One region of the Enterobacter sp. HK169 genome, then DNA from elsewhere that is predicted to be linked to it. Evidence: riboswitches for the same ligand, from Rfam matches in the RefSeq annotation. Region 1 holds a riboswitch; the other holds the start of a gene.

The links. Region 1 has a riboswitch for thiamine pyrophosphate ahead of thiC (phosphomethylpyrimidine synthase ThiC). Riboswitches for the same ligand answer to the same signal wherever they lie in the genome.
Region 2: it holds a riboswitch for thiamine pyrophosphate, as region 1 does, so the genes downstream of both, thiB (thiamine ABC transporter substrate binding subunit) here and thiC (phosphomethylpyrimidine synthase ThiC) in region 1, are expected to answer to the same signal.

The regions. Positions count from the first base shown of each region.
Region 1 is NZ_CP017087.1:3,178,241-3,185,693, forward strand. It holds gene thiS (sulfur carrier protein ThiS) at 1-121, opposite strand, end outside; gene EnteroDNA1_RS15065 (HesA/MoeB/ThiF family protein) at 105-860, opposite strand; gene thiE (thiamine phosphate synthase) at 847-1,488, opposite strand; gene thiC (phosphomethylpyrimidine synthase ThiC) at 1,488-3,383, opposite strand; TPP riboswitch at 3,462-3,573, opposite strand; gene EnteroDNA1_RS15080 (Rsd/AlgQ family anti-sigma factor) at 3,628-4,125, opposite strand; gene nudC (NAD(+) diphosphatase) at 4,221-4,994, shown strand; gene hemE (uroporphyrinogen decarboxylase) at 5,033-6,097, shown strand; gene nfi (deoxyribonuclease V) at 6,107-6,778, shown strand; gene EnteroDNA1_RS15100 (YjaG family protein) at 6,820-7,410, shown strand.
Region 2 is NZ_CP017087.1:3,683,084-3,690,536, reverse strand. It holds gene EnteroDNA1_RS17525 (cytochrome b/b6 domain-containing protein) at 1-228, shown strand, start outside; gene EnteroDNA1_RS17520 (sugar efflux transporter) at 277-1,455, opposite strand; gene sgrT (glucose uptake inhibitor SgrT) at 1,575-1,727, opposite strand; gene sgrR (HTH-type transcriptional regulator SgrR) at 1,816-3,471, shown strand; TPP riboswitch at 3,508-3,608, shown strand; gene thiB (thiamine ABC transporter substrate binding subunit) at 3,640-4,623, shown strand; gene thiP (thiamine/thiamine pyrophosphate ABC transporter permease ThiP) at 4,599-6,209, shown strand; gene thiQ (thiamine ABC transporter ATP-binding protein ThiQ) at 6,193-6,894, shown strand; gene EnteroDNA1_RS17490 (DedA family protein) at 6,939-7,453, opposite strand, start outside.

The DNA.
Region 1 (7,453 bases):
GGATCTGTTGATTGAGCGCCAGCGCCGTTCCCGGCTTGAGCTGGCGCAGCTTGTCGAGCAGTACCGCAACGGTGAGCCCGTCGTCGCATTTCATCGGCTCATCGTTAAACAGAATGCGCATCGCGGCCTCCGCATACCGGGCAGCGGCTGGCGCGGTGTAACGCCAGATGACGCCAGCCGCTGGAGCGGGCATCAAACAGCCGCAGCGAATTGCGTTCCGTCTCCATGCCGCTGAGCAGCTTGATGGCCTCCAGCGCCTGCATTGTGCCCATTACGCCGACCACCGGACCCAGAATGCCCGCCGTACGGCAGTTGCGCGCCGGCTCGGCATCGTCCGGCCACAGGCAGCGATAGCAGCCCTGCGACCACGGCGGGGTCAGGACCATCATCTGCCCGCCGAAACCCACCGCGCTGGCGGTGATAAGCGGCGTATTATTTGCCACGCAGGCGGCGTTAATCGCCTGGCGCGTCGCCATGTTGTCCGTGCAGTCCAGCACCACGTCGGCAAGGGCGACCTCACGGCGCAGGTTTTCACCGCTGAGCCGATCCTGCAGGGCAATCAGCGCGATATCCGGGTTGAGCTGGTTCAGGCGCTGCCGGGTAATTTGCGCTTTTGGCTGGTTGATATCCTCGGTGGAGAAGAGGATTTGTCGCTGCAGGTTGCTGAGGTGAACCTCGTCGTCGTCGGCCAGCACCAGCGTACCGATACCTGCGCCTGCCAGATAAAGCGCGGCGGGCGCGCCTAACCCGCCCAGACCGACAATCAGCACCCGGCTGGCGAGCAGCTTTTGCTGTCCGTCGATGGCGATATCTTCCAGCAGGATCTGACGGCTATAGCGCATAAAATCACGATCGTTCATCACCCGCTCCTGCCAGCTGTAACAGCTGTTCGGTGGCGAGACGCCAGTCTGCGGCCTGGGTAATGGCGCTGACGACGGCGATACTGCCGACGCCGGTCTCCAGCACCGCCGGGGCGCGTTCAAGGCTGATTCCGCCGATGGCGACGGTGGGGTAATCGGCAAGGCGTTTAACGTGACTCGCCAGCTGCGTCAGCCCCTGCGGTGCGGAGGGCATCTGCTTGGTTTGCGTCGGGAAGACGTGACCCAGCGCGATGTAAGAGGGACGGGCCGCCAGCGCCACGTCGATCTCCATGTCATCGTGCGTTGAAACGCCAAGACGCAACCCGGCTTCGCGGATAGCGCTCAGATCCGTTGTTTCCAGGTCCTCCTGACCCAGGTGCACGCCGTACGCCTGGTGCTTAACGGCCAGCCGCCAGTAATCGTTGATAAACAGACGGGCGTTATGCCGACGGCCAAGCGCGATGGCGGCAACCACATCGGCTTCCACCTCGTCGTCGCGTTTATCCTTGATGCGCAGCTGGATCGTTCGAACGCCTGTCTCCAGCAGGCGCTCTATCCACTCCACGCTGTCCACCACCGGATAGAGCCCTAAACGGTAGGGAACGGGCGGGAAATCGGGCTTATACATTACGCCTCCTCTTTTTTGAGGTAGATTTCGCCGCCTTTGGCGCGGAAGGTTTCAGACATGTCCGCCATGCCCACTTCAATGGTCTGCGCGGCGGCGTAGTCGCGCACCTCCTGGCTGATTTTCATCGAGCAGAATTTTGGCCCGCACATAGAGCAGAAGTGCGCGACTTTGCCCGATTCCTGCGGCAGGGTCTCGTCGTGATAGGCGCGGGCGGTGAACGGGTCCAGCGCCAGGTTGAACTGGTCTTCCCAGCGGAATTCAAAGCGTGCCTTCGACATGGCGTTATCGCGGATTTGCGCGCCCGGATGGCCTTTGGCCAGATCCGCGGCGTGGGCGGCAATTTTGTAGGTGATCAGCCCCTGCTTCACATCCTCTTTGTTTGGCAGGCCGAGGTGCTCTTTTGGCGTGACGTAGCAGAGCATAGCGCAGCCGAACCAGCCGATCATCGCCGCCCCAATGCCCGACGTGAAGTGGTCATAGCCCGGCGCAATATCGGTGGTCAACGGCCCCAGGGTGTAGAACGGAGCTTCGTGGCAGTGCTCCAGCTCCTCGGTCATGTTGCGGCGGATCATCTGCATCGGCACGTGGCCCGGGCCTTCAATCATCACCTGCACGTCATACTCCCAGGCGATTTTGGTCAGTTCGCCCAGCGTGTGCAGCTCGGCAAACTGCGCTTCGTCGTTCGCGTCGCGAATAGAGCCCGGACGCAGGCCGTCGCCCAGCGACAGAGAGACATCGTACGCGGCGCAGATTTCGCAAATTTCGCGGAAGTGTTCGTAGAGGAAGTTTTCCTGATGATGGGACAGGCACCACTTCGCCATGATGGAACCGCCGCGCGAGACGATGCCGGTCAGGCGCTTCGCCGTCATCGGCACGTAGCGCAGCAGCACGCCCGCGTGAATGGTGAAATAGTCCACGCCCTGTTCGGCCTGCTCCAGCAGCGTGTCGCGGAACGCTTCCCAGGTGAGGTCTTCGGCAATGCCGTTGACCTTTTCCAGCGCCTGATAAATCGGGACGGTGCCAATCGGTACCGGGCTGTTACGCAGGATCCATTCGCGGGTTTCGTGAATATAGCGTCCAGTGGAGAGGTCCATTACCGTGTCCGCGCCCCAGCGCGTGGACCAGACCAGCTTCTCCACCTCTTCTTCGATGGAGGAGGTGACGGCCGAGTTACCGATGTTCGCGTTGACCTTCACCAGGAAGTTGCGGCCGATAATCATCGGCTCGGATTCCGGGTGGTTGATGTTGGCGGGGATAATCGCGCGGCCTGCGGCCACTTCGTCACGCACAAACTCCGGCGTGATGTTCTCCGGCAGGCGAGCGCCAAAGCCTTCACCCGGATGCTGATAGCGCAGCACTTCGCTACGGATGCGCTCGCGACCCATGTTTTCGCGGATGGCGATGAACTCCATCTCCGGCGTGACGATGCCCCGGCGCGCGTAGTGCAGCTGGGTCACGCATTTGCCCGCCTTAGCGCGTTTTGGCGTCAGCAGGCCGGTAAAGCGCAGCTCGTCCAGACCGTCGTCGGCCAGGCGCTCTTTGGTGTAGGCAGAGCTGAGTACGCTCAGCTCTTCACAGTCGTTGCGCGCATCAATCCACGGCTGGCGCAGCTTTGCCAGACCCTGCTGGACGTTGATGGCAACATCAGGATCGCCGTACGGACCGGAGGTGTCATACACCGGCACGGCTTCGTTGTCTTCATACTGGGGGTTATCTTTGCTGCCGCCGATAAGCGTCGGGCTGAGCTGGATTTCGCGCATTGGGACGCGGATATCGGCCTGCGAGCCGGAAATGTAGATGCGTTTCGAGTTCGGGAAAGCGGTGCCTTCCAGCGTGTCGATGAAGTGTTGGGCCTGTGCGCGCTGTTCGCGGCGGGTCAGTTTTGCAGTAGACATAGCTCATTCCAAAAGTGAAGGACATGGCTTGTCAGACGACGGATGAAGCAAGAGAGGATCGCCCTCAGGCGATACAACAGCAATGTGACTCTTGTTCCCTTCGCAGGTATTAGCCTGATCAGGTTCCGCGGATCCCGAATTAACGGTCTCAGCCCGCGCGTTCAGGCGCTGGGCACTCCGACAAGAAAAATCCCCCTCGTGAGAGGGGCGAATGGTTGTAAATTACTCGTTAACGATGAAGAACTCAAGCAGGGCGCGCGACGTTCTCTTCGTTACTGATGTTCAAATCATTGTCCAGCACGAGGGCGATCAGCTTATCTTCCAGCGTGAATCGCTCTTCCAGCGCTTCGCCGAGGTCGGATAGCGCCTGCTGAAACTCAAGATAGTTATCGTGATCGATAGCGTTCTCGAGCGCGGAATCATAGTAATCCATGATCTGCTGGGTGTTGGCTTCCAGAAGGGGATAGAGCTTGCTGGCCGCTAAATAGGGTGTTGTACCTTCCATTTCGCGGATAATGCGTTCATAAATATTGAAATGGCCGTCGGACAGATAGTCGACCAGGCCCTGACAAAAATCATCCAGCGCTTTTTCATTCAGTCGCATAAACGATTCTTTGCCAGGCTTAATACCGACCAGATTGTAATAAGCCACGAGTAGATGCTTGCGTACATGTAGCCAGCGATCCACCAGTTTGTTATTTCCTCTAACGCGCTCAGTCAGGCTTTCCAGCTGGTTTAACATGGTCGACTCCGCAAAATGTAGGATTGAATCTGCTTATCCAGAATGTAACCACAATGCTAACAACATGTCAGTGAAGCGAAGGTAGTGCAATAGATATGGATCGTATTATTGAAAAATCAGATCTTGGTTGGTGGATCGTCAGTCACGAACAAAAATTATGGCTTCCTGCCGGGGAAATCCCCTATGGCGCAGCTGAGGCGTTCGATCTCGTTGGCCAGCCAGCGCTACAGATCGGCGAGTGGCAGGGTGAGCCCGTGTGGTTGATCCAACAGTCCCGCCGCCAGGATATGGGATCGGTGCGCCAGGTGCTGGATCTGGACGTGGGGCTGTTCCAGCTGGCGGGGCGCGGCGTGCAGCTGGCCGAGTTTTACCGCTCGCATAAATACTGCGGCTACTGCGGTCATACCATGCGCCCGAGCAAAACCGAGTGGGCGATGCTCTGCAGCCACTGCCGCGAACGCTACTATCCGCAGATAGCGCCGTGCATTATCGTCGCTATCCGCCGGGAGGATTCCATCCTGCTGGCGCAGCATACCCGCCATCGCAACGGCATTCACACCGTGCTGGCCGGCTTCGTCGAGGTGGGCGAAACGCTGGAGCAGGCGGTAGCGCGCGAGGTGATGGAGGAGAGCGGGATCAAAGTGAAGAACCTGCGCTACGTTACCTCGCAGCCGTGGCCGTTCCCGCAGTCGCTGATGACGGCATTTATGGCCGAATATGATAGCGGCGAGATCGTTATCGATCAGAAAGAGCTGCTGGAAGCAAACTGGTATCGCTACGACGATCTACCGCTGTTACCTCCGCCGGGCACCGTGGCGCGTCGGCTGATAGAAGATACCGTGGCGATGTGTCGGGCCGAGTATGAGTAGTGTTACACTGAGGCCATGACGCTTAAGGAACTGCAAAAATGACCGAACTGAAGAACGATCGTTATCTGCGTGCGCTGCTGCGCCAGCCCGTTGATGTCACCCCGGTGTGGATGATGCGCCAGGCGGGACGCTATCTCCCGGAGTACAAAGCCACGCGCGCGCAGGCGGGCGATTTTATGTCGCTGTGCAAAAACGCCGAGCTGGCCTGCGAAGTGACGCTCCAGCCGCTGCGCCGCTTCCCGCTGGATGCTGCGATCCTCTTCTCGGATATTCTGACCATTCCGGATGCAATGGGCCTTGGCCTGTACTTCGAAACCGGTGAAGGCCCGCGTTTCACCTCCCCAATCAAAAGCAAAGCCGACGTGGATAAGCTGCCGATCCCCGATCCGGAAGGCGAGCTGGGCTACGTGATGAACGCCGTGCGCACCATTCGCCGCGAGCTGAAAGGTGAAGTGCCGCTGATTGGCTTCTCCGGCAGCCCGTGGACGCTGGCGACCTATATGGTGGAAGGGGGCAGCAGCAAAGCCTTTACCATGATTAAAAAGATGATGTACGCCGAGCCGCTGGCCCTGCATGCGCTGCTCGATAAGCTGGCGAAGAGCGTCACCCTCTATCTGAACGCGCAGATTAAGGCGGGTGCGCAGTCGGTGATGATTTTCGATACCTGGGGCGGCGTGCTGACCGGGCGCGATTATCAGCAGTTCTCCCTGTACTACATGCACAAAATCGTCGACGGCCTGCTGCGTGAAAACGAAGGCCGCCGCGTGCCGGTGACGCTGTTCACCAAAGGTGGCGGCCAGTGGCTGGAAGCGATGGCGGCAACCGGCTGCGACGCGCTGGGCCTCGACTGGACCACCGATATCGCCGATGCGCGCCGTCGCGTGGGCGACAAAGTGGCGCTGCAGGGCAATATGGACCCGTCCATGCTCTATGCGCCGCCAGCGCGCATTGAAGAAGAAGTGTCGACTATACTGTCTGGTTTCGGCCAGGGGGAAGGCCACGTCTTTAACCTCGGCCACGGCATTCATCAGGATGTGCCGCCAGAACACGCAGGCGTATTTGTGGAGGCGGTGCATCGGCTTTCTGCCCAGTATCACAAGTAAGGAGTGATTATGGATCTCGCGTCGCTACGCGCTCAACAAATCGAACTGGCCTCATCGGTGATCCGCGAGGATCGTCTGGATAAGGATCCTCCGCAGTACATTGGCGGAGCAGACGTCGGATTCGAGCAGGGTGGGGAAGTGACGCGAGCGGCGATGGTGGTACTGAAATACCCTTCGCTTGAGCTGGTGGAGTACAAGGTAGCGCGTATCGCGACCACCATGCCGTACATTCCGGGCTTTCTCTCCTTCCGCGAATATCCCGCGCTGCTGGCAGCGTGGGAGCAACTCTCGCAAAAACCTGACCTGCTGTTTGTCGATGGACACGGTATCTCACACCCGCGCCGTTTAGGCGTTGCCAGCCACTTTGGGCTGCTGGTGGATGTGCCGACCATTGGCGTTGCCAAGAAACGCCTGTGCGGCGCGTTTGAACCTCTTTCAGACGAGCCGGGCGCGCTGGCGCCGCTTATCCATAAAGGTGAGCAGCTAGCGTGGGTCTGGCGCAGCAAGGCACGCTGTAATCCGCTCTTTATCGCCACGGGGCATCGGGTGAGCATGGACAGCGCCCTGGCGTGGGTGCAGCGCTGCATGAAGGGCTACCGCTTGCCGGAGCCGACGCGCTGGGCAGACGCCGTGGCATCTTCGCGTCCGGCTTTTGTTCGTTGGCAGGAAATTCAGCGATGATTCAGGTAAACTGCGCCTAATTTTCGATTCGAGAGATCATCATGCTACAAAACCCGATTCACCTGCGCCTTGAGAAACTTGAAAGCTGGCAGCACGTGACGTTTATGGCTTGCCTGTGCGAGCGCATGTATCCCAACTATGCCGCGTTCTGTAAGGAGACGGGCTTTGGTGATGGCCATATCTACCGCCGCATTCTGGATCTGATCTGGGAAACGCTGACGGTGAAAGACGCGAAGGTGAACTTCGACTCCCAGCTGGAAAAGCTGGAAGAGGCGATTCCGGCTGCGGATGATTTTGACCTGTACGGTGTCTACCCGGCGATTGATGCCTGCGTGGCGTTAAGCGAACTGCTCCACTCCCGTCTGAGCGGTGAAACGCTGGAGCACGCAGTTGAAGTCAGTAAGGCATCGATTACGACCGTCGCGATGCTGGAAATGACCCAGGAAGGTCGCGAGATGACCGACGAAGAGCTGCGTGCGAACCCGGCGGTTGAGCAAGAATGGGACATTCAGTGGGAAATTTTCCGCCTGCTGGCAGAGTGCGAAGAACGCGATATTGAGCTGATAAAAGGGCTGCGCGCGGACTTACGAGAGGCTGCTGAGAGCAATATTGGTATAATTTTTAACCAATGAGACAATAAATCTTGAGATAACGCCCGTTTTGTCGCTCCTCGAC
Region 2 (7,453 bases), 500 kb from region 1:
CAAGGTCTGGGCGTGCTGGCGCTGCTGGGCGTTGCACTCTGCGGCGCGGCCTGGTTCGTGCTGAACGCCACGCTCGGGCCGGTTTCGTCCGTCGCGGAATCCGTCTTGGATTTGCATAAATTCCTGACGGTCTTTATTGAGACATATTTCTGGGCACACGGCTTCATGGGCCTCGTTCATATGTACCTGACGCTACGCGCGCAGCGTAAATATCAGTATTCAGAATAAAACGGTTCACAGAGCCCGGCGTTCCCGGGTTCCGTTTCGTTCATCCGATCACACGTCTTTTACGCGGCAGGTCAGCAGAAGCGTCACGACGGATAGCGCCGCAATCATCCAGTAGACAGACGCATGCCCGTAGCTTTGCGCCAGCGCCCCCTGAATCACGCCCGCCAGAATCACCCCGGTTGAAATGCTGTTGGTAAAAAGCGTGGTCGCCGAGCCGGCACGACCGGGCATGAGATCCTGAAACCAGAGCATGCCGATCCCGGCAACAATCCCAATAAACACGGCGTTAAACAGCTGCAGCGCCAGCAACGCTTCCCGCGAATGGAAAAGGATCAGCCCCGCGTAGAACAGCACCCCGGCCGCCACGGCGACAATCATCATCCTGCGCTTTCCAAAGCGCTTAACGTAGTAACCCGCCAGAATCATTGCCGGAATTTCCAGCCCGGCGGCAGTTCCCATTAAGATCCCCGCGAGCTTGTCCGGCAGGCCCAGATCGCTGCTGATCCACAGCGGCATATCGATGATGTACATGGTGTTGCAGGTCCACATCAGCGTGGAGGCAATAAACAGCATGCGGACGTTTTTGTCCTGCCAGCCGCTCACCTCGGTGACAGGTTTATCCGTCGTCTGTTCGACGCGCGCCACGGACGGCAGCGCGAAGGCAATCAGCGCCAGGCTGATGACAAAAATCCCGGCGGCGATGGAAAACATGGTGGTAAAGCCGTAGTTCAACGCCAGCATGAAGGCCAGCGGCGGACCAATGACCCACGCCAGCGAAAGCTGGGCGCGCATCACCGAGCTGAACATCACCACTTCACGCGCCGAGTTATCCGCGTATTCACGGGCCAGCGCGAACAGCTGCGGCATGGCGGTGTTCGCCAGCGACGCCAGCAGCACGCCGCAGGTAATAAGCGTCAGATAATGACGGTTGAAGGCAAAGAGCAGCGCGTTGCCCACGGCCATGGCGCAGCAAAAGAGGATCAGCCTGCGGCGATCGCCCTGGCTGTCCGATCGTTTCGCCAGCGCGAGGCTGACCAGGATCCCGGCAATGGCGTTAACGGTGTAAAACAGGCCGACCCAAAACGGCTGCGCCCCCACCTCGCGGCTGAGAAACAGGCTCAGCGTCGGCGCCTGCAGCGCCCCCGCCACGCCCATCATAAAGGCCACCAGCATAAAAGCGGCATACACGCCGTTCAGGCGTCGCCCCATCGTCATCAACCAGAGCATGCGCAAGTCCTTGTGAAAGCGAATCGAAATTGGGTGAATAGTAAACGAAAAAAGCCAGCAAAAACATTTTGCTGGCGGGTGATAAGCACCAATACTCAGTCACACATGATCGAGGCGAGTTAGCGGGAAGAGGTCGGTGTGGTAACGTCCCACTGCATCAATTCTTCTAACGTTTTCAGCCGTTGCTCTGCACACCGGCGGGCCAGCCAGGACGATCCTTTTGTCGCTGAAAAGTACTGCTGATAGAACTGACGTGCGGTAGACCTCTTCATAATTTACCTCCTCGCTTCATCGGGGAGAATTATTGGCCTAATATAGGGATAAATAAATTGCTGGTTTTTTGTCAGGAGTTCCCCTTTTATGCCTTCCGGTCGTCTGCAACAACAGTTTATCCGCCTCTGGCAGTGCTGCGAGGGGCAATCTCAGGAGACTACGCTCAACGAGCTGGCTGACCTGCTTAGCTGCTCCCGCCGCCATATGCGCACGCTGCTCAACACCATGCAGCAGCAGGGCTGGTTAAGCTGGGAAGCGGAGGCGGGACGCGGCAAACGTTCGCGGCTGACCTTCCTCTATACCGGGCTGGCGCTGCAGCAGCAGCGCGCGGAAGATCTGCTCGAGCAGGACCGCATCGATCAGCTGGTACAGCTGGTTGGCGACAAAGCCGCCGTGCGCCAGATGCTGGTTTCCCATCTCGGGCGCAGCTTTCGTCAGGGCCGCCACATTCTGCGGGTGCTCTACTACCGTCCGATGAAAAATCTGTTGCCCGGCACGGCCTTACGCCGCTCAGAAACGCATATGGCCCGGCAAATCTTCAGCGGCCTGACGCGGATAAATGAGGAAAACGGGGAACTGGAGGCGGATATCGCGCATCACTGGCAGCAACTTTCCCCGCGCCACTGGCGCTTCTTTTTACGCCCCGGCATCCACTTTCACCACGGCCGCGAGCTGGAAATGCACGACGTCATCGCCTCCCTGGAACGTGCCCGCAGGCTACCGCTCTACTCGCATATCTCCCGCATCCACTCGCCCACGGCCTGGACGCTGGATATTGAGCTGTCGCAACAGGATAAGTGGCTTCCCTGGCTGCTGGGCTACGTGCCGTCGATGATTTTGCCCGGCGAGTGGGAATCAATGAACAATTTTGCCAGCCTGCCGATTGGCACCGGGCCTTACTCCGTGTCCCGCAATAACAGCAATCAGCTGAAAATCCGCGCGTTCGACGACTACTTTGGCTATCGGGCGCTCATCGACGAAGTGAACGTCTGGGTATTGCCGGATCTCAATGAAGACCTGAGCTGCGGGCTGACGCTGGAAGGCCCCACCACGGGAGAAAAAGCCGTGGAGAGTCGCCTCGAGGAAGGGTGTTACTATCTCCTGTTTGACCGCCGCACCCACCGTGGGGCAAACCAGGCCGTCCGCAAGTGGGTTAGCCACGTTTTGTCCCCTTCCAATCTGATTTACCATGCGGAAGAGCAGTACCAGACATACTGGTTCCCGGCGTACGGCCTGCTTCCGCGCTGGCACCACGCCCGCCCGGTGCACTGCGACAAACCCGCAGGGCTGGAGTCCATCACCCTGACCTACTACCGCGAACACGTGGAGCATCGTTTTATCGCCAGAATCATGACCCGGCTGCTGGCAGCCGAGGGGGTCACGTTAGAGGTCAGGGAAGTGGACTATGACGAATGGCATCAGGGGGAGATCGCCAGTGATATCTGGCTCAACAGCGCCAACTTTACCCTGCCGCTCGATTTTTCGCTTTTCTCGCATCTGTATGAAGTCCCGCTGATCCAGCACTGCATCGACCGTGACTGGCAGCAGGATGCCGCCCTGTGGCGCGCGGGCGAAATGAATCTTGCAGCGTGGTGCCAGCAGCTTCTGGCCGAGCAGGCGATCGTACCCTTGATCCACCACTGGCTGATGATCCAGGGCCAGCGCAGCATGCGCGGCCTGCGGATGAACACCCTGGGCTGGTTTGATTTTAAATCCGCCTGGTTTGCGCCGCCGGAGCCATAACGCTTTCGTAATATTCACCAAATCATTACAATAGCGCCGTTCTCAACGGGGTGCTGCATCACAGATGTGCGCTGAGATAATACCCGTCGAACCTGATCCGGATAACGCCGGCGAAGGGATTTGAGGCTGTCTCTCAAAATCCTTTGCCACTCAACCTTGAGGTGCAAAGTGTTAAAAAAAGTTCTCCCCCTGCTGGCGCTGTTTGCGCTGCCTGCTTTTGCGAAGCCCGTCCTGACGGTCTACACCTATGACTCCTTCTCTGCCGACTGGGGCCCTGGCCCGGTGGTTAAAAAAGCCTTCGAAGCTGACTGTAACTGCGAGCTGAAGTTCGTGGCGCTGGAAGATGGCGTATCGCTGCTCAACCGTCTGCGCATGGAAGGGAAAAACAGCAAGGCCGACGTAGTGCTCGGGCTGGATAACAACCTGCTGGAGGCCGCCTCGCAAACCAAACTGTTTGCCAAAAGCGGCGTCGCGGCAGATGCCGTTAACGTGCCGGGCGGCTGGAAAAACGACACCTTTGTGCCGTTCGACTATGGCTACTTTGCTTTTGTTTACGACAAAAATAAGCTGAAAAACCCGCCGAAGAGCCTGAAAGAACTGGTTGAGAGTGACCAGAAATGGCGCGTGATTTATGAAGATCCGCGCACCAGTACGCCAGGCCTGGGCCTGCTGCTTTGGATGCAAAAGGTTTACGGGGATAAAGCGCCGGAAGCGTGGCAGAAACTGGCCGCCAAAACCGTCACCGTGACCAAGGGCTGGAGCGAAGCCTATGGCCTGTTCCTGAAAGGCGAAAGCGACCTGGTGCTGAGCTACACCACCTCTCCGGCCTACCACATTATCGCCGAGAAGAAAGATAACTATGCTGCCGCTGATTTTGCTGAAGGGCATTATCTGCAGGTGGAAGTCGCCGCGCGTACCGCCGCCAGCAAACAGCCGGAGCTGGCCGAGAAGTTCCTGAAGTTTATGGTTTCACCGGCGTTCCAGAATGCGATTCCCGCAGGCAACTGGATGTATCCGGTCACGAACGTTGCGCTGCCCGCAGGTTTCGAGCAGCTGACCAAACCAAAAACCTCGCTGGAGTTTACGCCGCAGCAGGTCGCCGCGCAGCGTGCAGCATGGGTAAGTGAATGGCAACGCGCCGTCAGCCGTTGATTCCCGGCTGGTTACTTCCCGGGCTGCTCGCCGCCACAGTGATGGTGGCGGTCAGCCTGGGGGCTTTTCTTGCACTGTGGTTCAACGCGCCAGAGAGCGACCTGCTCGCCCTCTGGCACGACAGCTACCTCTGGCACGTTATCCGTTTCTCCTTCTGGCAGGCGTCTCTCTCAGCCCTGCTGTCGGTGCTCCCGGCTATTTTTCTTGCGCGCGCCCTGTATCGCCGGCGTTTCCCCGGCAGGCTGGCACTGCTGCGCCTGTGCGCCATGACGCTGATCCTGCCCGTGCTGGTGGCGGTATTTGGCATCCTCAGCGTTTACGGTCGCCAGGGCTGGCTGGCTTCGCTGTTCGGCCAGCTTGGTCTGGAATGGTCATTCTCTCCTTACGGATTGCAGGGCATTCTGCTCGCGCACGTGTTTTTCAATATGCCGATGGCAACGCGCCTCTTCTTGCAGGCGCTGGAAAACATTCCCGGCGAACAGCGTCAGATTGCCGCCCAGCTCGGCATGCGCGGCGTTTCATTCTTCCGCTTTGTCGAATGGCCGTGGCTGCGCCGCCAGATCCCGCCCGTCGCGGCGTTAATCTTTATGCTCTGCTTTGCCAGCTTTGCCACCGTGCTGTCGCTCGGCGGCGGGCCGCAGGCCACCACCATTGAGCTGGCGATTTACCAGGCGCTGAGTTACGACTACGATCCCGGTCGCGCCGCGCTGCTGGCGATGGTGCAGATGGCGTGCTGCCTTGTGCTGGTGCTGTTGAGCCAGCGGCTGAGTAAAGCCATTCCTGCTGGCAGTAATCAAATAACCGGCTGGCGCGACCCGCAGGACAGCCTGCACAGCCGCGTTACCGATTTTATCCTGATCGCGCTGGCGCTCCTGCTTCTGCTGCCGCCGCTGATGGCCGTTATCGTTGACGGACTGAACCTCAATCTCATGTCCGTCCTGCAACAGCCCATCCTCTGGCAGGCGACCTGGACCTCGCTACGTATCGCGCTGGCGGCAGGGTTACTGTGCGTCGTGCTGACCATGATGCTGCTGTGGAGCAGCCGTGAACTCTATGCCCGGCAGGCCCAAAAGGCCGGGCAGGCGCTGGAGCTGACGGGCATGCTGATTCTGGCGATGCCGGGCATCGTACTGGCGACGGGCTTCTTTTTACTGTTCAACAGCACCGTCGGCCTGCCGGAAAGGGCCGATGGCATTGTGATTTTCACCAACGCCCTGATGGCCATTCCTTACGCGCTCAAAGTGCTGGAAAACCCGATGCGCGACGTCAACAGCCGCTACGGTTTGCTGTGCCAGTCGCTGGGCATGCAGGGCTGGCAGCGGCTGAAGGTGGTGGAACTGCGCGCGCTAAAACGTCCGCTGGCGCAGGCGCTGGCGTTTGCCTGCGTGCTGTCGATTGGGGATTTTGGCGTGGTGGCTCTCTTTGGCAATGAAGATTTCCGCACGCTGCCATACTGGCTCTATCAGCAGATCGGCTCTTATCGCAGTCAGGACGGCGCGGTCACCGCGCTGTTACTGCTGCTGCTGTGCTTTGCCTTATTTACCGTTATCGAAAAACTTCCGGGGCGTGATGTTAAAACTGACTGATGTAACCTGGCTTTACCAGCATCTGCCGATGCGCTTCACGCTCTCCGTGCGCCAGGGGGAGATAATCGCCGTGCTTGGTCCAAGCGGCGCGGGAAAAAGCACGCTGCTTAATCTGATTGCGGGTTTTCTGCAGCCGGCAAGCGGCGCGATCGTCATTAACAATCACGATCATACCCACACGCCGCCTGCAAAACGTCCGGTCTCAATGCTGTTTCAGGAAAACAACCTGTTTACCCATCTGACGGTGCGGCAAAACATCGCGCTGGGGATGCATCCGGGACTCAGGCTGAACGATGCCCAGCGCCAGAAGCTGGAGATCATTGCCGCCCAGATGGGGATCAACCAGTTCATCGACAGGCTGCCGGGCGAGCTTTCCGGCGGCCAGCGTCAGCGCGTGGCGCTGGCGCGATGTCTTGTCCGCGAGCAGCCGATCCTGCTGCTGGATGAGCCGTTCTCGGCGCTCGATCCCGCGCTGCGCCTGGAGATGCTCGCCCTGGTGCAGGACGTCTGTCAGCGCCAGCAGCTGACGATGCTGATGGTTTCACACAGTATTGAGGATGCTGCCCGCATCGCCCCGCGATCGGTGGTGATTGCCGAAGGGCGTATTTTGTGGGATGGAAAAACAGAAGAACTGCTGAGCGGTAAGGCGGGGGCGTCTTCACTGTTGGGCATTCGTGCGGTCTGATGCCCTCACCCTGGCCCTCTCCCACGGGGAGAGGGAAATCGTCGTTAACGGCTCACCACTTTCAATAAAATCTCGCCGTACACCGGCATCAGCGGGTGGCGAATCAGCGCGACCAGCGCCACCACAGCCACGCCAAGCGTCAGCGGGGCCAGCCACAAAAGGCGAGAGCGCGGAAGATAGCGCGTCAGGCGATCGACGCTGGCTTTCCCACTGCGCCACAGCCGCCAGCAGAGCCATGCCGCCAGCCACAGCAGCACAGCCGTACCCAGCAGCAGCCACTTAAACTCACCGCTTTGCATACCGTCAGGGATATCGATGGCCGCGCCGGCCAGAATCCCCGGCAGGAAGTAGAACGGCGGCCAGAAGACGCAGCCGATAATGTTCGGCACCACGAATTTCGCGACGGGCAGATCCAGCATCCCCGCCACCATCGGCACCAGCGGACGCGTTGGCCCGACAAAGCGGCCGACGAGGATGGTAAACATGCTGTGCTGATGCAGCGCATGCTCGGTTTTATCCAGCAAGGCTTTGTTCTTTTTCATGAACGACCAGCGGTGCA